One region of the Bradyrhizobium sp. ISRA442 genome, then DNA from elsewhere that is predicted to be linked to it. Evidence: predicted binding sites of a transcription regulator. Region 1 holds the regulator's gene; each other region holds the start of a gene.
What was found. The regulator HrcA, encoded in region 1, represses chaperone genes, less so after heat shock. The targets are predictions, from matches to a motif close to GTTAGCACTCNCNNNNNGNGAGTGCTAAC.

Region 1 (10,554 bases):
AAAGGCGGGCCGCGGGACCTGCTCGCCATCGAGGCGGCCTGACGCGACAAAGGGGCCCGGTCGCCCACCATCGAACGGCCTCAATGTGAACCAAGTAGAGTGCCCATGAAGCTCATTCGTCCCCTCGCCGCGCTCGCTTTTCTCGTCGCCTCGGCGCTTCCGGCCATTGCCGCCGATGCCGTGTTTCCGCCCGGACTGCGCCTCGGCATGGTGCCGTTGATCGGCCTCAACAAGGCCAAGACCTTTCCGGGCTTCGAGAACGAGGACGGCAGCGTCAAGGTGCTGATCACCGAGCTGCCGCCAGCGGCCTATGGCGAGGTCGTGAGCGCCTTCAACGCCAATCCTGCGGGTACCGGCGGCGTCAAGCAGGACAAGATCGAGACGCCCGCGGGCCTTGCCTATTTCACCACCGAGAGCGGTAAGGCCGGCGATACCCCGGTGAAGCGCTATTCAATGATCGTGCCGGGCGCCGGCTTCTCCGGCTATGTCGCCGTGCAGATCCCGGAAAACGCCACCAAGATCTACACGGACGAGGCAGTGCGGCAGATGTTTGCGAGCGCCGTCACCCGCAGGGAGGTGTCGATCGACGAGCAGATCGCGCTGATGCCGTTCAAGATCACCGATCTCGCCGACTTCAAGAATATCCGCACGCTGGCGCCCGGGGTCAGCATCATCCTCGCCGATGGCGATGAGAGCTCCGGCCTCGAGCCGAAGCCGTTCATGATCCTCGGCTTGATCGGCGCGACGCCGCAGCAGGCCGACGATCGCGCCCGCTTCGCCCAGGAAGCAGCGCTCCAGATCCCCGGCGTGCGCGAATCGCGCGTCACCATGTCCGAGCCGATCCGGATCAACGGCCAGCAGGGCTTTGAGACCCGGATCGACGGCGTCAGCGGCAAGGACAAGACCCCCGTAACGGTAGTGCAGTGGATCCGCTTCGGCGGCAGCACCTCGCTGCGCATCATCGCCAGCGCCCCGCGCGATCAGTGGTCGAGCGCCTTCACCCGCTTCCGCGCCGTGCGTGACGGCATCCAGCCGAAGGGCTAGGATTTCAGGGCCGGCAAGCTCAAGCGCTGGACAGAACCGGCTGCATTTTCGGGCTTCTGTTCGCGCATTGGCGGAACTACGCTTCTCCCTCGTTGAGTTCATCCTGGAGGGAGGCGAACGATGCTGGATCGGCGGCAAATCTTGGCGGCGCTGGGGACGACGGCGCTTGTGGCGCTCGCGTCACATCCGGCTTTGGCGGCGACATCGATCAAGCCGGATGAGGCGTCCGCGCTGCTCGTCATCGACGTGCAGAACTGCTTCCTGCCCGGCGGCAGCCTTGCCGTGAAGGAAGGCGAGCAGGTGGTGCCGGTCATCAACAGGATCGCGAAGGCGTTTGCCAACGTGGTGATGACGCAGGACTGGCACACGCCCGGCCACGTCTCGTTCGCCTCGGTCCATTCCGGCAAGAAGCCGTTCGAGACCATCGACCTGCCCTATGGCAAGCAGGTGCTGTGGCCGGATCATTGCGTGCAGGGCACCGACGGCGCCGCGCTCTCGAAGGACCTCTCGATCCCGCACGCCGAGCTGATCATCCGCAAGGGCTTTCACAAGGAGGTCGACAGCTACTCGGCCTTCCTCGAGGCCGACGGCAAGACCTCGACCGGACTCGCCGGCTATCTCAAAGGGCGCAAGATCAAGCGCGTCTTCGTTGCAGGCCTGGCGACCGATTTCTGCGTCGCCTGGACTGCCCTCGACGCGCGCAAGGCGGGCTTCGAGGTCTATGTCGTGGAGGACGCCTGCCGCGGCATCGATACGCAGGGCTCGCTCGCCAAAGCCTGGGCCGACATGGCCAAGGCCGGCGTGAAGCGGATTCAGTCGAGCGATATCGCGGTGAGCGCGTAGATCGCGCAACACTCTCAACCCTCATGGTGAGGAGGCGCGAAGCGCCGTCTCGTCAGGATGAAGGTCTGCGCCTGTACGCGTACGGGAAGCGCGGCTTACACCGCGCTATTTGGCTCGTTGTTGTTAGCCGCGGGCGCGGCTTTGGCTCCGCCCTTGGCGACACCGACCAGCGCCGGCCGCAGCACGCGTTCGCCAATCGTGTAGCCGGCCTGCACGACCTGCACCACCGTGCCTGATGGCACTGACGGATCGGGCACTTCGAACATCGCTTGCTGGAAATTCGGGTCGAACTTCTGGCCCTGCGGATCGAACTTCTTCACGCCGTGTTTTTCGAGCGCATTGAGCAGCGAGCGTTCGGTGAGCTCGACACCCTCGATCAGCGATTTCAGGCCGGGATCGGCATTGGCGCGGTCCTCGGCCGGAACTGCATCGAGCGCGCGCTGGAGGTTGTCGGCAATCTCGAGCACGTCTCGGGCGAAGCCGGTGATGCCATAGAGACGGGCATCCGCGACCTCCTTGGTGGTGCGCTTGCGCAGGTTCTCCATCTCCGCCAGCGTCCGCAGCATCCGGTCGCGCACCTCGGCCGCCTCCTTCTGCAACGTCTCGACCGAGCCTGGCTCGGGATCGTCGGGCATCACATAGGGCTTCGACACCACGGGCTCGCCGGTCGGCGTGGCCGTGTCTTCGGGTTGCCGGTCTTGATCGGTCATCGGCTGCTGTCTCGAACTCATCTCTAGGGATTTGTTGGCTGGGATATCGTGCCTCGGAGCACGAAAATCAAGCGCCCGTGATCGGCCGAAAACGGGGTCAGCCACCCAGCAGGCGGCTGACGATGCGGGCGGCGTAGTCCACGGTCGGGATCACGCGGGCATAATTCAGCCGCGTCGGCCCGATCACGCCCAAGACGCCGACGATGTGGCCGGCGGCATCCCGATAGGGTGAGATGATGGTGGACGAGCCGGACAACGAGAACAGCTTGTTCTCGCTTCCGATGAAGATCCGCACGCCCTCGGCGGTCTCGGCACGGCCCAAAAGGTCGATCACACCGCGCTTGGTCTCGAGGTCGTCGAACAACAGGCGCACGCGCTCAAGGTCCTCCAGCGCATGCAGATCTTCAAGCAGATTGGCGTGACCGCGCACGATGAGCTGGCGATCCTCGCTCTCGCCGCCGGACCAGCTCGCGATACCGGCCGAAATCACCTTCTGCGTCAGTTGATCGAGCTCGGCGCGGGCCTGCCCCAACGCGGTCTCGAGCTCGAGTCGCGCCTCCACCAGCGTCCGGCCCCGGATCCGCGCATTGAGGAAATTGCTGGCCTCGGTGAGCGCCGAGGATGGAACCCCGGGCGGCAGCGACAGCACGCGGTTTTCGACCTGGCCGTCCTCGCCGACCAGGACCACCAGCGCCCGCTCCGGTTCCAGGCGGACGAATTCGATGTGTTTCAGCCGCGCATTGGATTTCGGCGTCAGCACGACCGCGGCGGCCCGGGTGAGCCCCGACAGCCGCGTCAGCGCCTGGTCCAGCGCCGCCTCGACCGATTGGGCCTGGCCGACGGAGGCAAGCTGGCTCTGGATCGACTGCCGTTCGGCCTCGTTGAGCTCGCCGACCTGCATCAGGGCGTCGACGAAGAAGCGCAGGCCGAGTTCCGTCGGCAGCCGGCCGGCGGAGGTGTGCGGGGCGTAGATCAGGCCGAGCTGTTCGAGATCGGCCATCACATTGCGGACGGAGGCCGGCGACAGCGGAACCGCGATCAGCCGCGAAATATTGCGCGAGCCAACCGGCTCGCCGGTCGCGAGGTAGCTTTCGACAATTTGACGAAAGATGTCGCGGGAACGCTCGTTGAGCTGGGCAAGGCCTGCGCGCGGCGCGATCAGATGGATCGGATCGTGGTGGGCCACAGACGTTAACTCCTCTCAGATACTTGTAATTTGTCTATCCTTGATGGTTCTGACAAGCGCGGCGTTGAGCGGCGGATATCGGGGCGAAAAAACCTTGCCGCCCACCCTTCCCGCTCCTACAAGCACCGCGAACAGCCTTTTCCCGCGAGTTTTGGAGGATTTCCCATGCGGCCAAGCCGCCGTGCGCCCGACGAGTTGCGCCCCGTGACGTTGGAGCGCGGCGTGGTCAAATATGCGGAAGGCTCCTGCCTCGTGAGATTCGGCGACACCCATGTGCTGGTCACCGCCACGCTGGAGGACCGCCTGCCACCGTGGCTGAAGGGCCAGGGCCGCGGCTGGGTTACCGCCGAATACGGCATGCTGCCGCGAGCGACGCTGGAGCGCACCCGCCGCGAAGCCTCCGCCGGCAAGCAGAGCGGCCGCACCGTCGAGATCCAGCGCCTGATCGGCCGCTCGCTTCGCACCATCATCGACCTCGAAGCGCTCGGCGAGCGCCAGATCACGGTCGATTGCGACGTGCTCCAGGCCGACGGCGGCACGCGTACGGCGTCGATTACCGGCGCCTGGGTCGCGCTCGCCGATTGCGTCAACTGGATGAAGGCGCGCAACATGATCAAGGCGAATGTGCTGCGCGACAACGTCGCCGCGATTTCCTGCGGCATCTACAACGGCACGCCGGTTCTCGACCTCGACTATGCCGAGGATTCGGAGGCCGAGACCGACGCCAATTTCGTCATGACGGGCGATGGCCGCATCATCGAGGTACAGGGCACCGCGGAACGCGAGCCGTTCACGGAAACCGAGTTCCTGGCGCTGATGGCGCTGGCACGCAAGGGCGTCTCGCGCCTCGTGGACTTGCAGAAACTGGCAGTGGCGTAGTCAATAGGCCATGCACCGCCGAATCACCGGAAAGCTCGTCATCGCGACCCATAATCCCGGCAAGCTCGCCGAGATGCGCGAGCTCCTGGCGCCTCACGGTGTCGAGGCGGTCTCGGCCGGTGAGCTCGGCCTCACGGAGCCCGACGAGACCGGCCACGATTTCCGCAGCAATGCCGCGATCAAGGCAATAGCCGCAGCGCGGGCGGCCAAGCTGCCGGCTTTCGCCGACGATTCCGGTATCGTGGTCGACGCGCTCGATGGCGCGCCGGGCATTTACAGCGCACGCTGGGCCGGTCCGACCAAAGACTTCACCGCGGCGATGGCGCAGATCGAACGCCTGTTGCAGGAGCGCGGCGCGACCACGGCCGACAAGCGCACGGCACACTTCGTCTCCGCGCTCTGCGTCGCCTGGCCGGACGGTCATCTCGAGGAGGTCGAAGCGCGCGTCGACGGCACACTGGTGTGGCCACCGCGCGGCACAGCCGGCTTTGGCTATGATCCAATGTTCCTGCCCAACGGCTACAGCCGCACCTTCGGCGAGATGACCAGCATCGAAAAGCACGGCGTGCCGCCGCTCGGCCTTGGCCTGTCGCACCGTGCCCGCGCTTTCGTGAAACTGGCGGAGATCTGCCTTGAGACGCGCTAAGGAAGCCTTCGGCGTCTACGTGCACTGGCCGTTCTGTCTGTCGAAGTGCCCCTATTGCGATTTCAACAGCCACGTTCGCCACGTCGCGATCGACGAGGCGCGCTTCGCCGCGGCCTTCGCGCGCGAGATTGCGACCACCGCCGAGCGCGCGCCCGGCCGCGAGGTCACCTCGATCTTCCTCGGCGGCGGCACGCCGTCGCTCATGCAGCCGGCAACGGTCGGCGCTGTGCTCGATGCGATCGGCAAGCACTGGCACGTCGCGGGCGACGTTGAAGTCACCCTGGAAGCCAACCCCACCAGCGTCGAAGCCACACGCTTCGCCGGCTATCGTACCGCCGGCGTCAACCGCGTCTCGCTCGGCGTGCAGGCGCTCGACGATGCCTCGCTGAAAGCGCTGGGCCGCCTGCACAGCGCACGCGAGGCCCTCGATGCGGTCGCTATCGCGCGCCGCTCGTTCGACCGCTACTCCTTCGACCTGATCTACGCCCGCCCCGACCAGACGCCGGCGATGTGGGCTGATGAGCTTCGCCACGCCATCGATGAAGCGGCCGAGCATCTGTCGCTCTATCAATTGACGATCGAGGAAGGCACGCCCTTCTTCGGCCTGCACCAGGCCGGCAAATTGAAGACGCCGGACGAAGCGGTCGCGCGCGCGCTCTATGACGTGACGCAGGAGACCTGTGACAAGCTCGGCCTGCCCGCCTACGAGATCTCCAACCATGCGCGGCGTGGCGCGGAGTGCCGGCACAATCTCGTCTACTGGCGCGGCGAGGAATATGCCGGCATCGGTCCCGGCGCCCACGGCCGCATTGACATCGACGGCATCAGGCACGCGACGGCCACCGAGAAGCGTCCCGAAGCCTGGCTGATGCGGGTTGAAGGCACCGGTCACGGCGTCGTCACCGACGACCTCCTCAACAGCGAGGAGCGCGCCGACGAATTTTTGCTGATGGGATTGCGTCTCGCCGAAGGCATCGACCCCGATCGCTACACCGCGCTCTCCGGCCGGCCGCTCGATCCCCGCCGCATCGCGCTGCTCCGCGAGGAAGGCGCGATCACGGTCGATGCAACGGGGCGGCTGCGCGTCACGAGCAGCGGATTTCCCGTGCTGGATGCAGTGGTCGCAGATCTGGCGGCGTAGGCTGTTCGCCTCGCCCCGCTTGCGGGGAGAGGCCGGAATTCGCGCGAAGCGCGGATTCCGGGTGAGGGGACTCTCCGCGAGTCCAACTCTCACCGCCCTCGTGGAGATTCCCCCTCACCCCAACCCTCTCCCCGCAAGCGGGGCGAGGGAGCGCAGCGACATGCGCGGCGAGAGCTAAGCCCCAAAGCTCTTCGGCGAGCCCGCCACCGCGACGCCGCCGCCTGTTGTCACCTTCATCACCGCAAGCCCGCGTTCATTCGTGCCATCCGCGCGGAAGCGGAATAGGCCGTCGATGCCGGCAAAGCCGGAGGGGTTGGTGAGCACGTCGGACGAGAAGCGCGTGGTGCCTTGCGTGCGCGCGAGCGCCGCGACGAGGGCCACCGCGTCATAGGCGAGCGTTGCGGTGCGCACCGGCTCGCCGCCGAATTTGGTGCGGTACCGGCCAGAGAAGGCGCGGAAGCCCGCAGGATCCGGCGCGGCGTAGAGGCCGCCCTGGAGCGCGGCGCTGGCATAGACCCGCGGATTGTCCCAGAGGCCGGTGCCGAGAAGCTGGATGTTGCGCAGGTTGGCGCCGGCCGCGGTCAGCGCATCCGCGACCGCGACGACGGCATCGCCATCGTCGGCAATGAACAGCGCATCCGCACTGCCGAGCTGCTGCGCCACGTTGCGCGCCGGTGTCGCGCGATCGGAGCCGTATTTCTCGAAAGCAACGAGACGGCCGCCGCGCCGCGGCACCGCCGCCTTCAACGCCGCCTCGACGACATTGCCATAGGCATTCTCGGGCACGAGCGCGGCGACGGAACGCTTTCCGATGCTCGCGGAATATTCGATGATGCGATTGACGTCGGACTCCGGCAGGAAGCTGAGCAGATACACGCCGCGGCCGGCGATGCTGGAGTCGGTCGAGAACGCGATCACCGAGATGCCGCGGGCGCGCGCCACCTGCGCCACCGCCGGGACCGACTGCGCGAACAGCGGTCCCAGAATGATCTCGGCGCCTTCCTCGACCGCCTGCTGCGCGCCCTGTTGCGCGCCTTGCGGGCTACCGTTGTCGTCCTTGATCAGGAGCTGGATGTTGGGGTTCTGGAACTCAGCCAGCGCCATCTCGGCGGCGTTGCGCATGGATTGCGCGGCGAGCCCGGCATTGCCGGCGGCCGAGAGCGGCAGAATCAGGCCGACCTTCACCCCGCCGGTGCCGGCGGTCGTGGCCTGCTGTGGCGGGCCGGCGGGCCCAGCCGGAGGCGACGAACTGCTGGACGGATTGGAGAACTGGCTGAGGCTCTGCTGCACGCCCGTGCAGGCCGACAGCAGGGGCGCGCCGAGCAACAGGCCAAGCGCGCTCCGACGGGTCGCCCCCGGCAACCGGGGTCCTGGAATAGAAGACTGCTCCGACATTTCGGAAGAGAATTTGGGATAACGCGGGCCCACCATGGCAGCTCTTCTTTTGACCGGCCGCTTGCCGCCCAGTCAGAACCAGTCTTGCCGCGACCGAGGCCACGGATTTCTGTATATTCTCGACAATTAGTTAACCAAAACAAAAGGATAATAAACGCCTAACACAGCTCATCCCCCGTCTCGGCCAACTGTTCGCCGTCCGTCGCGCAGCATCAAGGCGGCATTTCCGCCGCGAATATGGCACCAGCGCTTTGTTCCTCTCGAATGTGATCCTGCACGGATCACATTCCCGTCCTGTCTCAGTCGCGATCTTTTTCGGAGGACTGGTTCCCAGCCCTTCGGATCATGCCTAAGTTCACCTCATTATGCGCGCAAAGCCGGTCCCGATAAATACGCCTGAAGGTGCGGTGGACTCCGCCGCGCGCGGTTTCTCTATCGACGCCCACCGCCTCGCCGCGCCAAAGGCGCCGCCCGGGCTGCACCTGGTCGCGACCCCCATAGGCAATCTCGGCGACATCACGCTGCGGGCGCTCGAAACCCTGGCCGGTGTCGATGTGATCGCCTGCGAGGACACCCGCATCACGCGGCGCCTGACCGAGCGCTACGCCATCGCCGCGCCGCTCAAGCCCTATCACGAACACAACGCGGAAGCTGCGCGCCCAAAAATCCTGGAGGCGCTGGCGCAAGGCGGCTCGGTCGCGCTGGTCTCCGACGCAGGCACGCCCCTGATCTCCGATCCCGGCTTCAAGCTGGTGCGCGAGGTCTGCGCCGTGGGCCACGCAGTGTACGCCCTGCCCGGCCCGTCCTCGGTGCTGGCGGCGCTGTCGGTCGCGGCCTTGCCGACGGACCGTTTCTTCTTCGAGGGCTTTCTGCCCGCCAAATCGGTAGCCCGGCGCACGCGGCTCACCGAGCTCGCCCGCATCGATGCGACGCTGGTGATGTTCGAATCCGGCAACCGCGTGCAGAACACGCTCGCGGACCTCGCCGAGATCATGGGCGGCCGCGAAGCCGCAATCTGTCGCGAACTGACCAAGTTGCACGAGGAGATCACGCGCGCCCCGCTGCGTGAGCTTGCGCGCGAGGCAGGCACGCTCGAAACGCGCGGCGAATTCGTGCTGGTGATCGGCCCGCCTGCCGCCGATGCCGAGGTGCTGACGGCGGATGCTCTCGACGACCTCCTGCGCGAGCAGCTCGCCACGCACAGCGTCAAGGATGCAGTGGCGCATGCGGTCGGGCTATCGGGCCGGCCGCGCCGCGAGGTCTATGCACGCGCCCTCGAGCTCGCCAGGGATCTGCGGGGCAAGGATATGCGGGGCGACGATGGCGAAGACTGAGGGGGCGAACACCAATGGTGCCACGCCGACGGAACTAAAAGTCGCCTCGCCCGAGCGCGTCGCCGCGTTCCGCACCGGCATCTCCGCGGAGAGTCGCGCCGCCGCCTATCTGATGGCAAAGGGCTACCGGATCCTGGCCAAGCGTTACCGCACACCACATGGCGAGATCGACATCGTGGCGCGACGACGCAATCTGGTCGCCTTCGTCGAGGTCAAGGCCCGCGCGAGCCTGGATGACGCCGCCTTCGCGGTGACGCCGCGCCAGCAGCAGCGCATCATCGATGCCGCACAGGGCTGGCTGGCCGCGCATCCCGAGCATGCCGAATTCGAATTGCGATTCGACGCCATGCTGATTGCGCCGAAACGACTTCCGCGCCATGTGTTGGCGGCATTCGACGCCTCGACCTGAAAGGCAGCCCATGAAACTGAACGTCGCCGTCCAGATGGACCCCATCGCCCGCATCAACGTCCGCGGGGATTCCACCTTCGCACTGCTGCTGGAGGCGCAGAAGCGCGGCCATGGCCTGTCCTATTACACGCCGGACAAGCTCTCGATGGTCGGCGCCGAGGTGGTGGCTCCGGTCCAGCTCCTGACCGTGCGCGACGAGCCCGGTGACCACTTCACCCTCGGCGAGCCCAAGCGCGAGGCGCTGAATGGCTTTGACGTGGTGTTGCTGCGCCAGGATCCGCCGTTCGACCTCGCTTACATCACCTCGACGCATTTCCTGGAGGGCATCCATCCGAAGACGCTGGTCGTCAACGATCCCGCCTCCGTGCGCAATGCGCCGGAAAAGCTGTTCGTGATGAATTTTCCGCAGTTGATGCCGCCGACACTGATCTCGCGCGATCTCGACGAGATCAACGCCTTTCGCGAGCAGCATGGCGCCGTGGTGATGAAGCCGCTGCACGGCCATGGCGGCGCGGCGGTGTTCCGCGTGATGCCGCAGGACATGAACTTCGGCTCGCTGTTCGACATGTTCTCGGTGACCTTCAAGGAGCCCTGGGTGATTCAGCAGTTCATCCCCGAGGTGAAGCACGGCGACAAGCGTATCATCCTGGTCAATGGCGAGTTTGCCGGCGCAGTGAACCGCGTTCCGGCCGCCGATGACCTTCGCTCCAACATGGTGCGAGGCGGCGCGGCGCAGGCGACCGACCTCACCCCGCGCGAGCGCGAGATCTGCGAGACGGTCGGACCGGCGCTGCGCGAACGCGGCCTCTTGTTCGTCGGCCTCGACGTGATCAACGACCGGCTCACCGAGATCAACGTGACTTCGCCCACCGGCATCCGCGCAATCGCGCGGCTCGGCGGCCCCGATGTGGCGGCGAAGATCTGGGACGTGATCGAGCAGAAGCGGAAGAAGTAACGCTTCAAGCAG
Region 2 (10,554 bases), on a different contig from region 1:
CGAGCTGCGATGCATCGACGCCGAGACGCTCCGAGGCCGCGGCGAGGAAGAGTTGGCGCACCTCCGCGCAGACCTGGCGCAGCGCACGGCCGGACTGTTGGATCGAGAGGCTACCCGAGGTGACGCCCTCGTTCGGGCTGGTCGCCGTTGAGGCGCGGATCATCTCGATCCGGCCGATATCGACATCGAGCTCGTCGGCGGCGATCTGGGTCAGCGCGGTGACGATACCCTGGCCGATCTCGACCTTGCCGGGCGCGATCGCCACCTGGCCTTGGTCGGTGATTTTCACCCAGGACGCCAGCTTTGGATTGGCGGCCAGGCTGACCGACAATTTCGGGGCAGAGGAGGGCGTGCTCATGACGCAGCCAGCTCCGAGGCCGCCTGCAGCACGGCGCGCACCATGCGGTTATGCGATCCGCAGCGGCACAAATTGCGATCGAGTGCAGCTCTGACCTCGGCCTCGGTCGGCGACGGATTGCGCTTCAAAAGCGCCGCCGCGCTGATCAGGATTCCTGACACGCAATAGCCGCATTGCATCGCCTGTTCGGCGATGAAGGCGCGTTGCAGCGGATGCGGATGCTCCGCTGTGCCGAGGCCCTCAATCGTGGTGACGTCCTTGTCGGCGACCGACCACATCGGCATGTCGCAGGACGCGATCGCGCGATCGCCGACCATGACATAGCAGGCGCCGCATTCATTGGCCCCGCAGCCGAAATGCGGGCCGGTCACGCCGAGCCGGCCGCGCAGCACGTCGAGCAGCATCTGGTCCGGATCGGTCTCGACCGCAATGGCGGCGCCGTTGAGCTGGAAACGAATGGTCGGCATGGTCGAACAGCGGCCTCAGGACTTGTCGAACTTCTTGACGACATCGGCCCATTTAGCGATGTCGCCGCGCAGGAATTTGTCGAACTCCTCCGGCGTCATCGACATGGGCACGGCGCCCTGTTCCGTCCAGAGCTTGACGATGTCCGGCCGCTTCAGCATTGCGTTCACGGCGGCGTTGAGCTTGTCGATGATCGGCTTCGGCGTGCCGGCCGGCGCCATCAGGCCGAGCCAGATCGTGGCCTCATAGCCAGGCACGCCGGCCTCGATCGCGGTCGGCACGTTCGGCAGCACCGCGGAGCGTTGCTTGCCGGTGGTCGCAAGCGCGCGCACCTGGTTCTCACCGACGTTCGGCGCCATCGCCGGCACCGCATCGATCATCATCTGTACCTGTCCGCCGATCACCCCGCTGCGTGCCTCGCCGCTGTTGCGATAGGGGACGTGCACGACGTCGATGCCGGCCATGGCTTTGAACAGCTCGCCGGCCATGTGGTACGGCGTGCCCTGACCGGAGGAGGCGTAGTTCAATTTGCCCGGCTGCGACTTGGCGAGCGCGATGAACTCCTGCAGCGTCTTCGCTGCGACCTGTGGGTTCACCACGATGACGAGATCGGAATAGTTCACCGGGGCGATCGGCGCGAGGTCGCGCATCAGGTCGTATTTGCGCTGGGCCGCCGTCAACAGTGATTCGTTGGCGGTTTGTGTGTTCGACATCATCAGCAAGGTGTAGCCGTCCGCCGGCGACTTGACCGCCTCGACCGTACCGATGACGCCGCCCGCGCCGGTGCGGTTCTCGATGACGAAGGGCTGGCCGAAGCTCTCCTGGAGGACGTTGCCGATTAGCCGGGCCGCGACATCCGCCGGCCCGCCGGCGCCGAAGGGAACGACGATCCGGACCGCATGGGCAGGATAGTCTTGCGCGAAACAGGAGGGCGCGGAGAATGCACTGAACAGGCCGGCAGCCAGCGCCAGCACAATCCTTGCGGGCGTCATGCCCACCTCCCTCTGTCGTTGTTGTTGGCCGGCACTGTAGCGGCAGGGCGCGCGGACTGTCGACGCCTCAGAAAGTCGATCACGCTGGGAATATCGGCCGGCTTCCGGGGTGACCGCGCCGCATTTCGCAGTCGCGGCAGGAACCGGCAACGCACGCGGCTTGAGCAAATTGCATAGGCATTGCCGGATAAATGCCCTCGGCTGGCCGGTATTTTGATGTTACGGATTTCCCCATGAACCAGCACGCCAAGATCGAGATCCGCCACTCCACCTGTCCGCATGATTGCCCCTCGGCCTGCGCGCTCGATGTCGAGGTGGTCGAGGGCCGCAGCATCGGTCGCGTTCGCGGCTCCAAGCGGCAGACCTACACGGCCGGCGTCGTCTGCGCCAAGGTCGCCCGCTATGCCGAGCGCATCCATCACCCCGAGCGGGTGATGTACCCGATGCGCCGCACCGGGCCGAAAGGATCCGGCCAGTTCGCGCGGATCTCCTGGGACGAGGCGCTCGACGAGATCGGCCATCGCTTCAACGAGGCCGAGCGCGAGTTCGGCGCGGAATCGATCTGGCCCTATTACTACGCCGGCACGATGGGGCTGGTGATGCGCGACGGTCTCAACCGCCTCACGCATGTGAAGAAATATTCGCGCTTCTATTCGACGATCTGCGCGAACGTCGCGCGCGTCGGTTATGCAATCGGCACCGGCAAGATTGCCGGCGTCGATCCACGCGAGATGGCGCTGTCCGACCTCGTCGTGATCTGGGGTACCAACCCCGTCAACACCCAGGTCAACGTGATGACGCACGCCGCGCGTGCGCGCAAGGAGCGCGGCGCGAAGATCGCGGCCGTCGACATCTACGACAACGAGACCATGAAGCAGGCCGACATCAGGATCATCCTGCGGCCCGGCACCGATGGCGCGTTCGCCTGCGGCGTCATGCACGTGCTGTTCCGCGACGGCTATGCCGACCGCGCCTATATGGACAAGTACACCGATTGCCCGGCCGAGCTCGAGGCGCATCTGAGAACGCGCACGCCGGAATGGGCGTCCGCGATCTCTGGCGTGCCGGTGTCTGAGATCGAAGCGTTCGCGAAGGCGGTCGGCGAGACCAAGCGAACCTTCCTGCGCCTCGGCTACGGCTTCACCCGCTCGCGCAACGGGGCCACGCAGATGCATGCGGCACTCTGCATTCCCGCGGTGACCGGCGCCTGGCAATACGAAGGCGGCGGCGCCTTCTTCAACAATTACGCGCTGTGGCATTTCGACGAATCCATCATCGAGGGCCATGACGCGATCGATCGCACCACGCGCGTGCTCGACCAGTCCCAGATCGGCCGTATCCTGACCGGCGACACTGAGGCCTTGCACGGCAAGGGCCCGATCAAGGCGATGCTGATCCAGAACACCAACCCGATGACGGTGGCGCCGGAGCAGGCGCGGGTAGCACAGGGTTTTGCGCGCGAAGACCTGTTCGTCGCCGTGCATGAGCAGTTCATGACCGAGACGGCGCAGATGGCCGACATCGTGCTGCCGGCGACCATGTTCATGGAGCATGACGACCTCTATTACGGCGGCGGCCACCAGCACATCTCGGTGGGCGCGAAGCTGATCGATCCGCCCGGCGAATGCCGCTCCAACCATGAGGTCTTGCAGGCGCTGGCGCCGCGCGTCGGCGCGATGCATCCAGGCTTCGAGATGACGTCGCGCGAGTTGATCGATGCGACGCTGAAGCTGAGCGGCCACGGCGACATCGCCGGGCTCGAGGCCGACATCTGGCGCGACCTGCAGCCGGATTTCCGGACCTCGCATTTTCTCGACGGCTTCGCCCATCCCGACAAGAAATTCCACTTCAGGGCGGATTGGGCGCATCCGCCGTTCGGCCAGACGATGGGCGATATCGACAACATGCCTGATCTGCCGGACCATTGGGCGGTGATCGAGCAGGCCGACCAGGCCCATCCGTTCCGGCTTGCCACCAGCCCATCGCGCAGCTTCCTCAACACCACCTTCAACGAGACGCCGTCCTCGCAGGCGCGCGAGGGCAGGGCGAGCGTGATGATCCATCCGCTGGATGCAGCCTCCCTCGACATTGCTGACGGCGATGCGGTGACGCTCGGCAACATCAGAGGCGAGACCACGCTGATCGCAACGCTGTTCGACGGCGTGCGGCGCGGCGTGCTGATCGCGGAATCCGTTCACCCGAACAAGAACCATATCGGCGGCCGCGGCATCAACATGCTGACCGGAGCCGAAGCCGTCGCGCCGATCGGCGGCGCCGCATTCCACGACAACAAGGTCTGGATCAGGAAAGCGGTCGCGGGCTGACCGCGCGCCTCCGTTGCCAGCAATTTGCGTCGAGGCGCTAAAGCGGCGCCTCGCTGCAGATTGCTCTTGCACCTGCCGCCCGCGCTGCCGCAAATGCTGCAAACGGACAGCAAGGAAGCGACGTCATGACCGACAACACAGCCGTCATCACCGAAAAGCGCGGGCAGGCATTCTGGATCACCATCAACCGGCCCGAGAAGCGCAACGCGCTGAACGGCGAGGTCATCGCCGGCATCAGCAAGGGCTATCGCGACGCCCATGACGACAAGGACGTCCGCGTCATCGTGCTGACCGGCGCCGGCGACAAGGCGTTCTGCGCCGGCGCCGACTTGCAGAATTCCGGTGCGGCGTTCGCGATGGATCATTCCCGGCCGAATGTCGACTATGCCGATCTGCTCCGCCTGTCACAGAACGCGACGAAGCCCGCGATCGCGCGGGTCGGTGGCGTCTGCATGGCCGGCGGCATGGGCCTTTTGTGCATGACCGACATGGCGGTTGCGGCCGACCATGTCATCTTCGGCCTGCCGGAGGTGAAGGTCGGCGTGTTTCCGATGCAGGTGCTGAGCTTGCTGCAGTCCATCGCGCCGCCGCGTCTCGTCAACGAATGGGCGCTCACCGGCGAGCCGTTCGATGCGAAAGCTGCGCAAGCCGCGGGCCTCTTGAACTATATCGTACCGGCGGCCGAGCTCGACGCCAAGGTCGACTGGCTGATCGGCCGCACCGTCGACAAATCCCCGACCGCGATCCGCCGTGGCAAATACGCCATGCGCGCCATTGCCTCGATGTCGTTCGACGAGAGCATCGCCTACACCGAAAGCCAGATCGCGCTGCTCGCGATGACCGAGGACGCCAAGGAGGGGCTGAAGGCGTTCGGCGAAAAGCGCAAGCCGGTATGGACGGGGCGGTAGACCCGATGTTGGAACAAACTCAGAGAGGCATCCGGCAAAACGATGCCTATCTCGTTCGCGCCACGAGCTGATCGTCAAAGGAAGCTGTTCCCGCGCGCTGCAATCGGCGCTTTTTGGTAGCCGCAATGAGCTGCTTGCGCGTGCGCTTGGCATAAGTTGGCAATTGGTATTTTGAACGATGGCGGCCGGCGGTGCGCAATTCAGCATCCGTGAGATCGCTGTCGGCGCCTTCGGTGAAGCCGCCATGGCGAAATGATGTGAATGAAAGTTCGTGACGAAGCCCGGCTGCGGCGATGATCTTTTTTACGACGGAGCGGAGGTATCGCAGATCTTTGCGTTGGGTGATCCATGGGACGGGAATGCTCGATCTGCGATGAGGGTGGTCGCGCCGGAAGACCAATCCGGAGCCGTGCCCCGCTTTGATAGCGTCGAGTTCCGCCATCAACTCGGGGAAAAGCGGCGTGCCAGTTTCGTCAAAGAGGGGCCACCATGCTTCTTCGCCGTTCTTTGGATGGACAATCCTGACGCTATCTGGTCGTCCCTCCGGGCGGTAGTGCGCAAGTTCGAAAATGCCGAAGACATGCTCTTCGCGCTGCAGCCATTCCCAACTCAACAAAGCGGCTGTAGCGATGGAGTAAAACCCGAGTTTCTTGGCACTGCGCCTGAACGCGACAAGCTCGTCCCAGTTTGCAGTGGGCGTCTCCCGCTTCGGTTGACCAGGGGCTCGAGACCTTAGCCCCATCCGGGAGAACGGGTTTATTTCGGGGACCTTCGCCTCATGAGCGCGCTGGCCAACAAACCAAGCGCGCCTGCAAGCCGTCATGGCAGCATTTGCGAAGCGCCGGCGTTCGTATTTGACGGTGTTGCCGTCCGCTTCCTTGCGTTCTACGACCAGCAACTTCGCATAGACGGCATCGACAAATCCTCTAGAGAAGGCAGAAATCTGTTTCGAGCCCGCCCGACTGCCGTCCTTTAGCTCGTGATTAGCAAAAAGCGCTAAGCCCTGGGCGTAAAGTCGCTGCGTTTTGTGATCGAGTTCTTTCCACTTCTGGTGCGTCTTGAATACCCATACGAGCCAATCGAAAGTGCCAGGTGCAGGCGGAGTAGAAGACAGGTCGGTTAGCCCCCCAGAACGCCAGCTGTCAAAAGCGGGTAACAAGACTTTCTTGACCCGGTCTACAGCTGCATCGAAATCCTCGCCAAGTGCCTCAGGTTCGATGGTACAGCCTTGTCTGCGTGCCCAGGTGGGCGGCTCGAAAAAATAGGCCCAACCGCCATGCTTCAATGCCTTCCGCCGACAGTAACGAGGAAGTCCAGGCGTAGTGTTGGACAAATTCATACGAGCGAGGTCAGGTCTTGTCGGTCTAGCTTATTGGGGTTTGTAGCGCTGCACGCTGCCGCGAAGTCATCAATAGCTGCCTTCGACCAAACTGGCTCTCGGGAGCGACCAGTTCCGTGATAATGCGTCGGCGGAGGAGCTTCCCCGCGGACTATCGCGCGCGCAAGTTCGACTGTATTGCGGTAATCTAAATACGCTGCGACCATATCCGCCCGCATGACGGCTGGCCATGCGCCGACCGGCGGGTAACGAGCAGGAAGTGCAATGCGAGATCCCATTAGTCTCCATCCGCACAGATAGTTCGCCACAGATTTAAGCTTTCGCGCTTCTTCGCCGTCCTCTCTCGCTGGCGCGCGCATAAGGATGCCAAATCGTCTGTCTCGGTGTCCGCCATGCGGGCTCCGGCTAGCTCTAGTTGACCCACTGCTCGAATCCGAACGCGAAAACTAATTGAGAAACAAGTCGAGGCGATAGCTCGTGCGGCAATCGGGTGGCCTGGAGGGAAATTGGGCTGGAGTGCGCGCGCAACTAATTTAGGTCGGGACTGGCGCAGGAGGGTGGAACACAGAGCTGCTTGGGAAAAAGGTGATCGAAATCGATCACAAAACAGTTCAAGAGGTGGGCATCCGGTCTGGATGACTTTCGGCAGGGTGGTGTTTGCCCGCTGCTCGAGAGGCATCTGATTCCCTTTACCCATGCGTCCTCGTTCCAACAATCTGTCGTTCAAGTCGCTCGGGAAGCAGGGTTAGGAACTCCAATTGTCGGAATGGCAGACATGTCTGGATCCGACGGCAGACAGCGTCTGTCGCGGTACACAGATGTATGCGAGGGGAATTCAATTCTGTCTCTGTCGTTTGTGCGCGAGCGGCTTGCGCCGCACCGGGCTCTTGTGAACCGAGCCGCGCAGCGTCTCGGTAGGGTAGGCGCGGGATACCTCGTCGAGGATATCCCTACGCCTCCCCCCAAACCGTGCGGGCACTTTTCAATGCACACGGCTTTCCATACGCGCATGCGCTCGACCGGAGACGGTTGCGCGGCATGACGGACACAGGACGATCGTCTTGCGCCGCCAACCGGACTGTTTCCAAACCGTCAGCGAACCGCTTCGCAGGTCTCCAACGCGGCGGAGGTGATGCATCTCAAATGGTCCGGTCCTATCACCGCACCCTTCGCACCTGCGAGCGTTGAGGCGATCGATCAGATCATTGGGGCTTTTGACCCACCACGCCCCTGCCGTGACGTTGTCCACCACAGGACTCGTCCAGTAGGTCTGGGTCAGATGCTTCAGTCTCCACAGCTTGATACTGCGAAGTTTACCACGGACCACGGAGCTGACTTCGTAGTCCGTACCCTTCCACAGACGTGCCATGGTTCTCGCTCTCGTCGTCCGATGTCGCATCGCCAGCGTCTTCACAAGGCTGCGGAACACAACAAGCTCCAACAGTCCCAAGGCGCTCTTGAAGTCATCGGCAAACGAATGGTAGTTCGCAAAACCACGGAACTCTGAGTTATAGGCGAGGACGGTTGCGACATCGCTGGTGACCAAGAACTGCTCGCGCGGACGGCCAGTCTTTCTGGCGAGATCGCCATAGTCGTGTCGCTTGCAGAACGCGGTAACCTCCTTGCGCGGCACTCGCAAACTGACATTGCCGGTGGTCGGCCGGCGTACCACGCGCCATGTCCGGCCATCCGGCCCCGTGCGGTTGGATTTGCGTCCAGCCCCATAGGATGTGTATGTCGAGATGCGATAGCTGAGGAAGGTCACTCCCTTTGAAGCGGCGTGAACTCCACTTTTCTCGGCCGATACGGCGAGCTTCAAGGCCTGCGTCAGGAACTGTTCGACGCGAGCCATGATCTCACACGCTTCCCGCTTGCTCCCGATTACGCCGATGAGGAAGTCGTCGGCGTAGCGGCAGTACGGGTTTGTGCCTGTTCGCCAAGCGGCTCGAGGAAGGCGTCTTCCGCTGGCCGAAGATCGAGGATGGCGTGATGCGTTTGTCGGCGGCGGAATTGTCGGCGCTGCTCGAAGGGCTCGATTGGCGGCGTGTCCACGCGGCACGGGAGACGGTCGTCCCGACGCAAGCCGGATAATTGTGGGCCGCGCTGCGACGAAGTGAATCAGGGGCATCGAGCGCGCCGTCAGGCGAGCGCGAATATGCTCTGATTTGCCTGTGAGCGATAACCTTCCTGATGATCCCGAGACGCTGAAGGCGATGCTGCTTGCCGAGCGGCACGAGAGCGAGCGGCTGCGCCAGATCATCAAGAAGCTGCAGCGTCATCGCTTTGGCCGGAAGGCGGAGTCGCTTCCTGAGGAACAGATGTTGCTGGGCCCCGAGGACGTCGAGCAGGTCGCAGCTTCTGCCGAGGCCGGTCAGGACGAGACAGCCCCGGAAGGCCGGACCGAAGGCGTAGCGGATGGCCTCGGCGAGCTTGTTTCACCCTGTTATCTTTTTGTTTGCGGCAGGGGCACCCGTCAACTTGAGCGCACACGCTCGACACGTCTGTGTTTAAAGTTGCACAAACATCGTGGGCCGAACCTCTTGCGCCCCAATGTCACTGGTATATGTGAGAGCGGTTGGCACTCGCTCGTTGCGACTGCCAACCTAAAGAATATTCACAAAAGTCAGGGAGGACTGCATGAAATTCCCTCCGCTTCACGACCGCGTCGTGGTCAAGCGCATCGAAGCTGAAGAGAAGACCGGTGGCGGCATCATCATTCCCGATACGGCCAAGGAAAAGCCCTCCCAGGGCGAAGTCATCGCCATTGGCCCTGGCGGCCGGGATGAGAGCGGCAAGCTGATCCCGATCGACGTCCAGGTCGGCGACCGCGTGCTGTTCGGCAAGTGGTCGGGCACCGAGGTCAAGATCGACGGCCAGGAGCTGTTGATCATGAAGGAGAGCGACATCATGGGCGTTCTTACCGACGTGTCGTCCAAGAAGAAGGCCGCCTAATCCACCGTCACCCCCTGAGGAGCGCCCGACCGGTGCTGCCTCGCAGGTGAGCGGCGAATTTCAATTCAGGGAGGACAAATATGTCAGCTAAAGAACTCAAATTCGGGGTCGATGCCCGCGACCGGATGCTGCGCGGCGTCGACATTCTCGCCAATGCGGTCAGGGTGACGCTCGGCCCCAAGGGCCGCAACGTCGTGCTCGACAAATCGTTTGGCGCACCCCGCATCACCAAGGACGGCGTCGGCGTCGCCAAAGAGATCGAGCTCGAGGACAAATTCGAGAACATGGGCGCGCAGATGGTGCGGGAGGTGGCCTCCAAGTCCGCTGATGCGGCCGGCGACGGCACCACCACCGCGACCGTCCTTGCGGCCGCAATCGTCCGCGAGGGCGCCAAGTCGGTTGCCGCCGGCATGAACCCAATGGACCTCAAGCGCGGTATCGACCTCGCCGTCGAAGCTGTGGTGGCCGACATCGAGAAGAACTCCAAGAAGGTCACCTCCAATGAGGAGATCGCCCAGGTCGGCACGATTTCGGCCAATGGCGATGCCGAGATCGGCAAGTTCCTTGCGGACGCCATGAAGAAGGTCGGCAACGAAGGCGTAATTACCGTCGAAGAAGCGAAATCGCTCCAGACCGAACTCGATGTCGTCGAGGGCATGCAGTTCGACCGCGGCTACATCTCGCCCTACTTCGTCACCAATGCCGACAAGATGCGCGCTGAGATGGAAGACGCCTACATCCTCATAAACGAGAAGAAGCTCTCGTCGCTGAACGAGCTGCTCCCGCTGCTCGAGGCCGTGGTGCAGAGCGGCAAGCCGCTCGTCATCGTCGCGGAAGACGTCGAAGGTGAAGCGCTCGCAACGCTGGTGGTGAACCGCCTGCGTGGCGGGTTGAAAGTCGCTGCCGTCAAGGCTCCGGGCTTCGGCGATCGCCGCAAGGCCATGCTGCAGGACATCGCGATCCTGACCGGCGGCCAGGCGATCTCGGAAGACCTCGGCATCAAGCTCGAGAACGTCACGCTCAACATGCTCGGTCGGGCCAAGAAGGTGATGATCGACAAGGAGAACACCACGATCATCAACGGCGCTGGCAAAAAGGCCGACATCGAGGCGCGCGTGGCCCAGATCAAGGCGCAGATCGAGGAGACCACCTCGGACTACGACCGTGAGAAGCTCCAGGAGCGTCTCGCCAAGCTCGCGGGCGGCGTCGCGGTGAT
Region 3 (10,554 bases), on a different contig from region 1:
TATCGCAACAAGGGCATCCGCAAGCTTGCGGTGCTGGCGCGGGTCGAGTGATCCGCGTCTAGGCCGCTAGCGTCTTGCGCAGCGCCATCTCGGTGGCAATTGCTTCCCTCACGGCGGGCCGCGCCTGCATGCGTTCGAGATAGCTGACCAGCGACGGCCATTGCGCGATATCGACGCCGGCGGGACGGAGCAGCAGCAACGCCCAGGTGAGATGCGCATCTGCTACGGTGAAGCGATCGCCGACCAGGAATTCGCGCTCAGTGAGATGCGTGGCCGGCACCGACAATATCTGTCCGATTCTTGCGCGCGGCTTGGCGAGCGACGCCTCGTCCTTGTACCAGAAGGTTGGAAACAGGAACCCCTTGTGGATCTCGGCGCCGGTGAAGCTGAGCCACTCCTGCAGGCGATAGCGATCCGGATCGCCGGGCCGCGGCGCAAGCCCGAGCTCAGGCTTCAAATCGGCGACATATTGCAGCACCGCCGCGCTCTCGGTGAGCCGTTCGCCGTTCTCCAGGATCAGCACCGGCACGGCGCCTTTCGGCGAAACGCCGCGGAAATCGCTGCCGTCGTCCACGACCTTCTTGGTCCAGATATGGACGAGGTGATAGCGCGCCTCGATGCCGGCCTCCATCAGCGCGATACGGCTGGCGAGCGAGCAGGCCATCGGAAAGAAATAGAGCTGCAGCATCGTGCGCTCCGTTACTTCAGCGCCTCGCCGCGCGCGATAATTGCGAAGCGATCCGACAGCTCGGCGAGCGCAACCTCGTGGATCGTCCGGGCATCCAGCGTCCCGCCGCGGCCATCGGGCAGGTCGCGAGTGGCGCAGGAATCGGCCGCGATCGTCGTGCGCAGGCCGAGGTCGAGTGCGGCGCGTGCGGTCGAACTCACGCACATGTGGGTCATGAAGCCCGCCAGCACGATGTTCGTGCGTCCGGTCGCGGCGAGCCGCGCCTGCAGGTCGGTGCCGGCGAAAGCGTTGGGCAGTCCCTTCTCGATCACGGGCTCGGTCGCAAGTGGTGCCAGGCTCTCGACGATCGCGCCGCGCTCGGCCTCGCGGTCGAACAGGCCGCCGGCGCGGCCCTTGTGCGCGATGTGGAAGATCGCAGCGCCGCTCTGGCGCGCGTGTGCGAGCAGGCGAGACGCGCGCACGATCGCGGCCTCTGCATCAGGCAGCGCGAGCGGGCCCGCGCGATATTCGTTCTGGATGTCGATCAGGACGAGACAGGTCTCGCCGAGCCGTGGCGGAGTAAGATCTGCGCCGGCGAGTTCGAGCAGGGTCTTTGGAGCGGTCATGGGAGCCTTTCCAGGAGGTCGGACCAGCGCAGCCTAGCGCGGCCGCGGCCCGCGTTCGTGCAGGACTATTGCAGCAGGTGGCTGCAAATTTGCAGGCAAGCGGGCAGCATGCTAATCGGTGCGGATGAACTGGGACGATTTGCGCATCATCGCGGCCGTGCGGGACGAGGGCACCTATGCCGGTGCGAGCGCGCGGCTGCGCATCGACGAGACCACGGTCGGGCGGCGCATCGCCCGCATCCAGCGCGACCTTGGCGTTCCCCTGTTCGAGGCCATGGACGGCGTGCGCCGGCCGACCCGCCACTGCGAGAAGGTGCTCGAACACATCGGTGCGATTGCCGGGCATGTCGCCGAGATCGGCCGCATCGGGGAGAGCCAGCCGGGTCCCGTCGGACGGCTGCGCATCGCCTCGACCAATTCGGTCGCGGAGGAGTTGCTCGCGCCACGCGCCGAGCCATTTTTGCGCGAGAACCCTGGCCTGACGCTGCAATTCCTGACGTCGAGCGAGAACGTCAAGTTCTCGCGCTGGCAGGCCGATCTCGCCATCCGGCTGCGCAAGCCGGAGAAGGGCGACTTCACGATCTCCAAGCTTGCCGAGGTGCGGCTGTATTTCTTCGAGCCGGCGGAGGCCGTCGATGCCGCACCGATCGTCTGTGCCTATCCGGACGAGTTAGATGCGATCCCGGAGCAGCAGTTCTTGCGCGCAAAGCGCCTCAGCGCGGCGCGCTGCGTCACCGACAATGTCCGCGTCATCCAGACGTTGATCAGGTCGCATCGCGCCATCGGTGTCCTGCCGGAGCACAACAGCGCAGCGCTGCTCGCCGATCGCGGCCTGCGCGCGACGCTGCTTCCCAGGCGTCGCGACGTCTGGCTGCTGGTGCAGAACCATCTCAGGCGCGATCCGGCGACGCGCTTGACCATCGACTGGCTGCGGCTGTGCTTCAGGGATCTCGCGCATCGTTGACTGCCGACGGGCGACCGACAGCCGCGTGATGACCGCGATAGGCTTCGTGCCGAAGCTCGAAGAGCGAAGGCGGAAGCGCGAGCCCGGAATCCATAACCCCAGGCGGTTGGAATGGTCCACTACGTCTACATCTTCGCCAGCAGGAAGCACGGCACGCTCTACATTGGCTGAGCAGAATCCGAACTGGGATGATCTCTATCCCAGGTTAGCCAACTGACGTTCGTGGTTATGGATTCCGGGCTCGCGCCCAACGGGGCGCGCCCCGGAATGACGAGGGGGAGAGCCGGCAAAAACAAAAACCCCGGCATCGCTGCCGGGGTTCTGCATTTCGTGGAGCGAGATCCCGGCTCTGCGGTGCACCGCTGCGCGCTGCACCGCGTCCGGGACGACTTCGTCGATCAGAAGTCCATGCCGCCCATGCCGCCGCCCGGAGGCATCGCGGGGCCGGCGCCGCCCTTCTTGGGCAGCTCGGCGACCATGGCTTCCGTGGTGATCAGCAGAGCTGCAACCGAGGCTGCGTTCTGGATCGCGGTGCGCACGACCTTGGTGGGGTCGATGATGCCCTTGGTGACCAGGTTGCCGTATTCGCCGGTCTGGGAGTCGAAGCCGTAGTTGTAGGCCTTGTTCTCCAGGATCTTTCCGATGATCACCGAGCCGTCTTCACCGGCGTTGATCGCGATCTGGCGAGCCGGCGCGGACAGCGCCTTGCGCACGATCTCGACGCCGGTCTTCTGGTCGTCGTTCTTGGTGCGCAGGCCCTTGAGCTGCTCGGAGGCACGGAGCAGGGCGACGCCGCCGCCCGGGACGATGCCTTCCTCGACAGCCGCACGGGTCGCATGCATCGCGTCATCAACGCGATCCTTGCGCTCCTTCACCTCGACCTCGGTCGCGCCGCCGACGCGGATCACCGCGACGCCGCCTGCGAGCTTGGCGAGACGCTCCTGGAGCTTCTCGCGGTCGTAGTCCGAGGTGGTCTCCTCGATCTGCGCCTTGATCTGGGCCACGCGCGCCTCGATGTCGGCCTTCTTGCCGGCGCCGTTGACGATCGTGGTGTTCTCCTTGTCGATCATCACCTTCTTGGCGCGACCGAGCATGTTGAGCGTGACGTTCTCGAGCTTGATGCCGAGATCTTCCGAGATCGCCTGGCCGCCGGTCAGGATCGCGATGTCCTGGAGCATGGCCTTGCGGCGATCGCCGAAGCCCGGAGCCTTGACGGCCGCGACCTTCAGGCCGCCACGGAGACGGTTCACGACGAGGGTAGCGAGCGCTTCGCCCTCGACGTCCTCGGCGACGATGACCAGCGGCTTGCCGGTCTGCACCACGGCCTCGAGCAGCGGGAGCAGCTCGTTCAGCGAGGAGAGCTTCTTCTCGTTGATGAGGATGTAGGCGTCATCCATCTCGACGCGCATCTTGTCGGCGTTGGTGACGAAGTAGGGCGAGATGTAGCCGCGATCGAACTGCATGCCCTCGACGACGTCGAGCTCGGTCTCGAGCGACTTGGCTTCCTCGACGGTGATGACACCCTCGTTGCCGACCTTCTTCATGGCGTCGGAGAGGAACTTGCCGATCTCCGCGTCGCCGTTGGCCGAGATGGTGCCGACCTGGGCGATCTCGTCATTCGAGGTGACCTTCTTCGAGTTCTTCTCGAGGTCCGCAACCACGGCTTCGACCGCGAGGTCGATGCCGCGCTTGAGGTCCATCGGGTTCATGCCGGCGGCGACCGACTTGGCGCCTTCCTTCACGATCGCGGCCGCGAGCACGGTCGCGGTGGTGGTGCCGTCGCCGGCCGCATCAGCGGACTTGGAGGCGACTTCGCGCACCATCTGGGCGCCCATGTTCTCGAACTTGTCGTCGAGCTCGATCTCCTTGGCGACGGTGACGCCGTCCTTGGTGATGCGCGGAGCGCCGAACGATTTGTCGAGAACGACGTTGCGGCCCTTCGGGCCGAGGGTGACCTTCACTGCATTGGCGAGGATGTCGACGCCACGCAGCATCTTGTCGCGCGCCTCAACCGAGAATTTGACTTCTTTGGCTGCCATCTGGATTTTTCCTTAAGGGTTTGACTGAGGGAGAGAGAGGGGCTCTTAAGCCGCCTTCTTCTTGGAATCGCTGACCTCGAGGACGCCCATCACGTCGCTCTCCTTCATGATCAGCAGGTCCTGGCCGTCGATCTTGACTTCGGTGCCGGACCACTTGCCGAACAGCACGCGGTCGCCGACCTTCAGGTCGATCGGGATCAGCTTGCCAGCCTCGTCGCGGCCACCGGGGCCAACGGCGACGACTTCGCCCTGGGAGGGCTTTTCCTTGGCAGTGTCGGGAATGATGATGCCGCCAGCGGTCTTCTCTTCTGCGTCGATGCGCTTGACCACGACGCGGTCGTGAAGCGGACGGAATTTCATGCAGTCCTCCTAAGCAGTTGCACGAGTTGAGGATTTTCAGCTTGTTAGCAATCGTTACCAGCGAGTGCTAGCACAAGCGAGGTTGAAATAGGACAGGAATTTTGCGGGAGCAAGGGCTTGTAGCAGAAAAATCAGCACTCCCAAGCGCGCGTTGCCAGCTTCCCTTTTCCATCGTTAACCGACCTGCGGAGCCCGTATTAGCACGGGCGCGCATCTGCTGCTAACGCATTGAATTTCAACAGCTTGTTAAACTTTTGGGCTTGAGATGGATTGTCAGTTTGCGTCACATTTCTCTCATGTGAGCGCATCTCCACCGGGTGGCTCGTCGGGCACACGGGATCGAGCCAGCCCCCTGAATATGCGCTCCTGCAAAGGAGGTTGGCATGGGCTTGCCGGTTGGGGGTGTTTCCGAGGACTTCCGGAAACAGATGCTTGGTTACGGGCTGACGACGGCGCAAATTCTCTATCGGATGCCGGATCATCCCTCGCTGCTGCAGACTTACGTCTGGCAGAACTACGATGTCTTCCCGAAATTCCCGGCGCTGACCGACTTCCTGGCGTTCTGGGAGGAGAAGCTCGACGGTCCGCTGTTCTCGGTGACGGTGGCGCACTCCAAGCTGATCAAGCCCGCGGAGCTGCGCGCCGTGGACGGCGTGTTCAGGCTGAACTGACGCCGGGCTCGGACTCGTAGGGTGGGCAAAGGCGCGCTTGCGCGCGCCGTGCCCACCAACCTCTCCACGATCGCATCTCGCGCTGGTGGGCACGCTTCGCTTTGCCCACCCTACGATTTCCCCAATCTGTGCTAGCCTCTCGCCCATAACAACAACGGGAGGCAACTCATGGCCAAGACCAAGAAGCCGGCATCGCGCAGCGCCGCACAGCCTGCGGTGAAGAAGAGGAGCGGCAGCAAGGCCGCGGCGCGGTCCTCGGCGCGCAAGGCGGTGAAAGCGAAGGCGCGCACGACACCGGCCAAATCGTCCGCCAGGAAGGCTGCGCGGCCGAAGCAGCGCATCGCCGTCAGCCATCACCGCGAAGAAGACTTCAAGGCCGACGGCCTGCGCGCCTACGCCCAGTATCGCGACCTCGGCATCTCCGATGCAACCCATGGCCTCGCACAAGCGCATGTCATCCGCCTCTTGCCACCGTGCAATCCGGCCGAGGTCTCAAAGCTCCACTATCACGACGTCGAATTCCAGATGGTCTATGTGCTCAAGGGCTGGGTGAAGACCTATATGGACGGCCAGGGCGAGACGCTGATGACGCAAGGCAGCGCCTGGACCCAGCCGCCGAAGATCAAGCACATGATCCTCGACTATTCGGATGATGTCGAACTGCTGGAGGTGATCCTGCCGGCGGAATTCAAGACGGTGGAGTTGAAGGCGTAGCCGTTCTCTCGTCGTCATTGCGAGGAGCGCAGCGACGAAGCAATCCAGACCATTTCCGCGGATGAATTTCTGGATTGCTTCGCTTCGCTCGCAATGACGTTCTCTTACCTCAGCCTGTAGCCCGGATGGAGCGAAACGAAATCCGGGAAGGCCGCGAACACCGGAAGCGATGTCCCGGATTGCGCTGCGCTTCATCCGGGCTGCAGGTTCGGCCTCAGGTCATGACCCCCACCACCGCCCCCATCAAACACGTCGTCAGCGTCCCCGATACGATCGACTTCAGCCCGAGCGCATTGATCTCCTCGCGCCGCTCCGGCGCCATCACACCGAGGCCGCCGATCATGATGCCGAGGCTGGCGAAATTCGCAAAGCCACACATCGCGTAGAGCATGATCAGGCGCGAGCGTGCGTCGAGCGCGTCCGGCGCAAGTTTCGACAGATCGACATAGGCGATCAGTTCGTTGAGCACGGTCTTTGTGCCCATCAGACTGCCGGCCGTGACGGCCTGATCCCATGGCAAGCCCATCAGCCAGCACACCGGCGCCATCACGAGCCCGAGCAGGCGTTGCAGCGAGATCGCGGCGCCGCCAACGTTCGGCAGCAGGCCGAGGGTGGCGTTGACGAGATAGACCAGCGCCACCAGCACCAGCAGCATGGCGACGATGTTAAGCAGCAGCTCGAGGCCCGCGCTCGTGCCCTTCACGATGGCGTCCATCGTGCTGGAGACCTCCATCTCGGGATCCTCCAGCGCGCCGCCGGTGCGTTTGTCGCTGGTCTCCGGCACCATGATCAGGCTGACGAGGATCGCGGCCGGCGCGCCCAGCACCGAGGCGATGACGAAATGTGCCGCAGCATCGGGGATCAGCGGCGCCAGCAGCGTCGCATAGAGCACCAGCACCGTGCCGGCGATGCCGGCCATGCCGCCGGTCATCACCAGGAATAATTCGCTGCGCGTCATCTGCGCCAGATACGGCCGCACGAACAGCGGCGCCTCGACCATGCCGAGGAAGATGTTGGCGGCGGTCGACAGCCCGACCGCGCCGCCGACGCCGAGCGTGCGTTCGAGCAGCCACGCCATGCCGCGCACGATCGGCGGCAGCACCCGCCAATAGAACAAGAGCGTCGTCAGCACGCTCATGACCAGCACGATCGGCAGCGCCTGGAACGCCAGGATGAAATCGGCTCCGGGCACCTTGACGTCGAAGGGCGGGGTGCCGCCGCCGACATAGCCGAACACGAAGGACGAGCCGGCGCGCGAAGCCGATGAGATGGCGCCGACCGCGTCGTTGATGGCGCCGAAGGCATGCGCCACGACCGGCAGCTTCAACAGGACGACCGCGGTCACGAAGGTGACGACGAGCCCGATCGCCGCCTGGCGCGTTGAGACCGCGCGTCGGTTTTCGCCGAGCGCCCAGGCGATCAGCAGCAATGCGAAAATGCCGAGTGCCGATTGCAGCCGCAGCATGATGTTCCCAAACCCCCAATGATTATGGCCGCGCGTGCATTGCAAAGGCAATGCCGGAACATGGGCGCGGCCGCCCGCTGTTGACAAGCACGCCTGCGTCGGCCACGCGGAGCCTGTCAATATCGGGCGGATGGTCCAGAAGGTGAGCCAAGAGCTAAGTGAAGGGCTGAGTGAAGAGCTAAGCGAAGAGCGGCCGGTGTCAGCGAATCCGCCGGTCAGTGCCCGCGTGCTGCTCTCCCACCGCGCCTTCCTGTTCTTCCTGCTCTCGCGCAGCCTGTCGCGCTTTTCCAGCCAGATCGCGGCGGTCGCGATCGGCTGGCAGATCTACGATCTCACCGGCTCGGCGTTCGACCTCGGCATGGTCGGGCTCGTGCAGTTCCTGCCCACGGCGCTCCTGGTGTTCGTCGCCGGCCACGCCGCCGATCGCTACGAGCGCAAGCGCGTCGTCCAGCTCTGCCAGCTCGTTGAAGCGGCGACGGCGCTCTATCTCGCCATCAGCACCTATCTCGGTGCGGTCGGCGAGGTGCAGATCTTCGTCGCCACCTTCGTGCTCGGCATCGCCGGCGCCTTCGAGAGCCCGACCACTGCGGCCCTGCTGCCGCTGATCGCGCCGCAGGGGTCGCTCCAGCGCGCAACCGCGATCTCGAGCGGCGCGGCGCAGGTCGCGACCATCACGGGTCCCGCGCTCGGCGGCTTCGCCTATGCGATCGCGCCGCATCTGGCCTATGCCGTGATGGTGCTGTTCTGGATTTTCGGGATGATCCTGACCGGCTTCATCCGGCCGCGCCCGCAGGCGGTCGCCAAGGATATGGGCGCGGACAACATCTTTGCTGGCGTCCGTTTCATCCGCGGCAATCCGGCGATCCTCGGCACCATCTCGCTTGACCTGTTCGCCGTGCTATTCGGCGGCGTCACCGCGCTGCTGCCGATCTATGCCCGCGACATCCTGCAGACCGGCCCGGTCGGGCTCGGCGTCTTGCGTGCGGCGCCGGCCGTCGGCGCGCTGGTCATGACCATGGTGCTGGCGCGTCATGCCATCTCGCGGCATGTCGGCCTGCGCATGTTCCAGGCCGTGATCGTGTTCGGCATCGCCACCGTCGTGTTCGCGCTGTCGTCCTGGATGTGGCTGTCGGTGGTGTCGCTTGCGATTCTCGGCGCGGCCGACACGATCAGCGTCGTGATCCGCTTCTCGCTGGTGCAGTTGGCGACGCCCGACGAGATGCGCGGCCGCGTCGGTGCAGTGAACTTCCTCTTCATCAACGCCTCGAACCAGCTCGGCCAGTTCGAGAGCGGGCTGACGGCCGCGCTGTTTGGCGCCATGCCGGCCGCCGTGCTCGGCGGCGTCTGCACCATCGCGGTTGCGCTCTTGTGGATGAAGCTGTTTCCAAGCCTGCGGCAGGTGGAGCGGCTGGAGTAGGGGACACCTCTCCCCCCCGTCATTGCGAGCGAAGCGAAGCAATCCAGAATCTTTCCGCGGGGACAGTCCGGATTGCTTCGCTGCGCTCGCAATGACGATTGTGAAGGTGGCGCGTGGGTTTGCTTGACTTCACCCCGCTCGCCGGCAGCAGCCACAACCCCCTTGACGTCTACTGTGCATGGGGTTGTTTTTCAGTTTTTGAGTGGGGCGCAGAGTGCCAGCCCTCTCCCCGTAAGAACGAGGAGAGGGAGAGGAGAGACCTTTAGCCCCGTCCCACGAACGGCATCTTGGTCGCCATCACCGTCATGAACAGGACGTTGGCATCGAGCGGCAGGCCGGCCATGTAGGCGACGGCATCGCCGACCGCCTTGGCGTCCATGCGGGGCTCGTGCTTCGTCGTGCCGTCCGGCTGCAGCACGCCGGGGCCGTTGACCATGCGATCGGTCATGGGGGTAGCGGCATTGCCGATGTCGACCTGGCCGACCGCGATATCGTACATGCGGCCGTCGAGATTGCTCGCCCTGGTGAGGCCCGTGATGGCGTGCTTGGTCGAGGTGTAGGCTGCCGAGAACGGCCGTGGCGCGTGCGCCGAGATCGAGCCGTTGTTGATGATGCGGCCGCCGCGCGGGGTCTGGTCCTTCATGATGCGGAAGGCGTGCTGTGTGCACAGGAACGGGCCGGTGAGGTTGGTGTTCACCACCGCCTGCCACTGTTCGAGGCTGAGGTCCTCGAAATTCACGGCCGGTGCGCCCATGCCGGCATTGTTGAAGAGCACGTCGAGCCGGCCATAGGTCTGGCTCACCTTGGCGAACAGCGCGGCGATCGAGTCGGGTTTGGTCATGTCGGCGGTAACGCAAAGGCTCTTGCCGGCCGGACCAAGCTTCGCCGTCTCCTCGAGCATGTCGAGCCGGCGTCCGGTGAGCACCACGGTGAAGCCCGCGTTCATCAGCGCCAGCGCCGCCGCACGTCCGACACCAGTGCCGGCGCCGGTCACCACTGCGATCTTCTTTGCTTCACTCATTGTTTCCTGCCTTTTCTCTGGTGTCAGGTTTTGGGTTCTTTTTCGTTCTTGTAGGGCGGGCGCGGGATGTTCTGGTGCGCCGCGCGCAGCGCCGCGGACCAGCGCGAACGCAGGTCGTGGAAATAGGGCTCGCCCGCCTCGATGCGGTGATTGAGGTCGGCATCGCAGGCATCCGCGCGCACCACCAGCACGTCGATCGGAAGGCCGACGCCGAGATTGGAGCGCATGGTGGAGTCCATCGAGATCAGGCCGGTCTTCAGCGCCTCGTAGAGCTCGACGTCGTAGTGCATGGCGCGGTCGAGCACCGGCTTGCCGTATTTGTGCTCGCCGATCTGCAAATACGGCGTGTCGGTGGTGCATTCGATGAAGTTGCCGGCGGTGTAGACCATGAACAGGCGCATGCGCGCGCCCTTGATCTGGCCGCCGAACAGGAAGGAGACGTCGAACGAGACGTCCTCGGATTTCAGTGCCGGTCCTTCCGTGGCGTGCACGGCGCGGATCGCGCGGCCAATCCGCTGGGCGGCCTGGAACATGGTCGGCGCATTCATCAGCGTCTCGACCTCGCCCGTGTCGGGGTCTTCCAGGCCTTCGGTCAGGGTCGACAGCACCG

Region 2: MTR72_RS37375 (co-chaperone GroES) is a predicted target of HrcA. The motif match lies at 8,961-8,989, and genes of this name have one in related genera.
Region 3: MTR72_RS27830 (co-chaperone GroES) is a predicted target of HrcA. The motif match lies at 4,700-4,728, and genes of this name have one in related genera.

Annotation. Positions count from the first base shown of each region.
Region 1 is NZ_JALGCN010000005.1:249,685-260,238, reverse strand. It holds gene MTR72_RS13495 (hypothetical protein) at 106-1,044, shown strand; gene pncA (bifunctional nicotinamidase/pyrazinamidase) at 1,165-1,887, shown strand; gene grpE (nucleotide exchange factor GrpE) at 1,983-2,642, opposite strand; gene hrcA (heat-inducible transcriptional repressor HrcA) at 2,695-3,783, opposite strand; gene rph (ribonuclease PH) at 3,949-4,662, shown strand; gene rdgB (RdgB/HAM1 family non-canonical purine NTP pyrophosphatase) at 4,673-5,308, shown strand; gene hemW (radical SAM family heme chaperone HemW) at 5,295-6,449, shown strand; gene MTR72_RS13460 (penicillin-binding protein activator) at 6,624-7,880, opposite strand; gene rsmI (16S rRNA (cytidine(1402)-2'-O)-methyltransferase) at 8,210-9,178, shown strand; gene MTR72_RS13450 (YraN family protein) at 9,165-9,587, shown strand; gene gshB (glutathione synthase) at 9,598-10,542, shown strand.
Region 2 is NZ_JALGCN010000033.1:968-11,521, reverse strand. It holds gene MTR72_RS37420 (xanthine dehydrogenase family protein molybdopterin-binding subunit) at 1-358, opposite strand, end outside; gene MTR72_RS37415 ((2Fe-2S)-binding protein) at 355-825, opposite strand; gene MTR72_RS37410 (Bug family tripartite tricarboxylate transporter substrate binding protein) at 841-1,815, opposite strand; gene MTR72_RS37405 (molybdopterin oxidoreductase family protein) at 2,049-4,139, shown strand; gene MTR72_RS37400 (enoyl-CoA hydratase/isomerase family protein) at 4,265-5,047, shown strand; gene MTR72_RS37395 (hypothetical protein) at 5,094-6,332, opposite strand; gene MTR72_RS37390 (group II intron reverse transcriptase/maturase) at 7,369-8,238, opposite strand; gene tnpB (IS66 family insertion sequence element accessory protein TnpB) at 8,310-8,477, shown strand; partial or broken gene MTR72_RS37380 (transposase domain-containing protein) at 8,600-8,800, shown strand; gene MTR72_RS37375 (co-chaperone GroES) at 9,024-9,338, shown strand; gene groL (chaperonin GroEL) at 9,419-10,554, shown strand, end outside.
Region 3 is NZ_JALGCN010000016.1:24,150-34,703, forward strand. It holds gene MTR72_RS27805 (DUF2778 domain-containing protein) at 1-51, shown strand, start outside; gene MTR72_RS27810 (glutathione binding-like protein) at 59-688, opposite strand; gene MTR72_RS27815 (cysteine hydrolase family protein) at 700-1,293, opposite strand; gene MTR72_RS27820 (LysR family transcriptional regulator) at 1,418-2,257, shown strand; gene groL (chaperonin GroEL) at 2,656-4,296, opposite strand; gene MTR72_RS27830 (co-chaperone GroES) at 4,342-4,656, opposite strand; gene MTR72_RS27835 (usg protein) at 5,040-5,327, shown strand; gene MTR72_RS27840 (cupin domain-containing protein) at 5,496-6,041, shown strand; gene MTR72_RS27845 (NupC/NupG family nucleoside CNT transporter) at 6,256-7,506, opposite strand; gene MTR72_RS27850 (MFS transporter) at 7,637-8,923, shown strand; gene MTR72_RS27855 (SDR family oxidoreductase) at 9,186-9,944, opposite strand; gene MTR72_RS27860 (proteasome-type protease) at 9,968-10,554, opposite strand, start outside.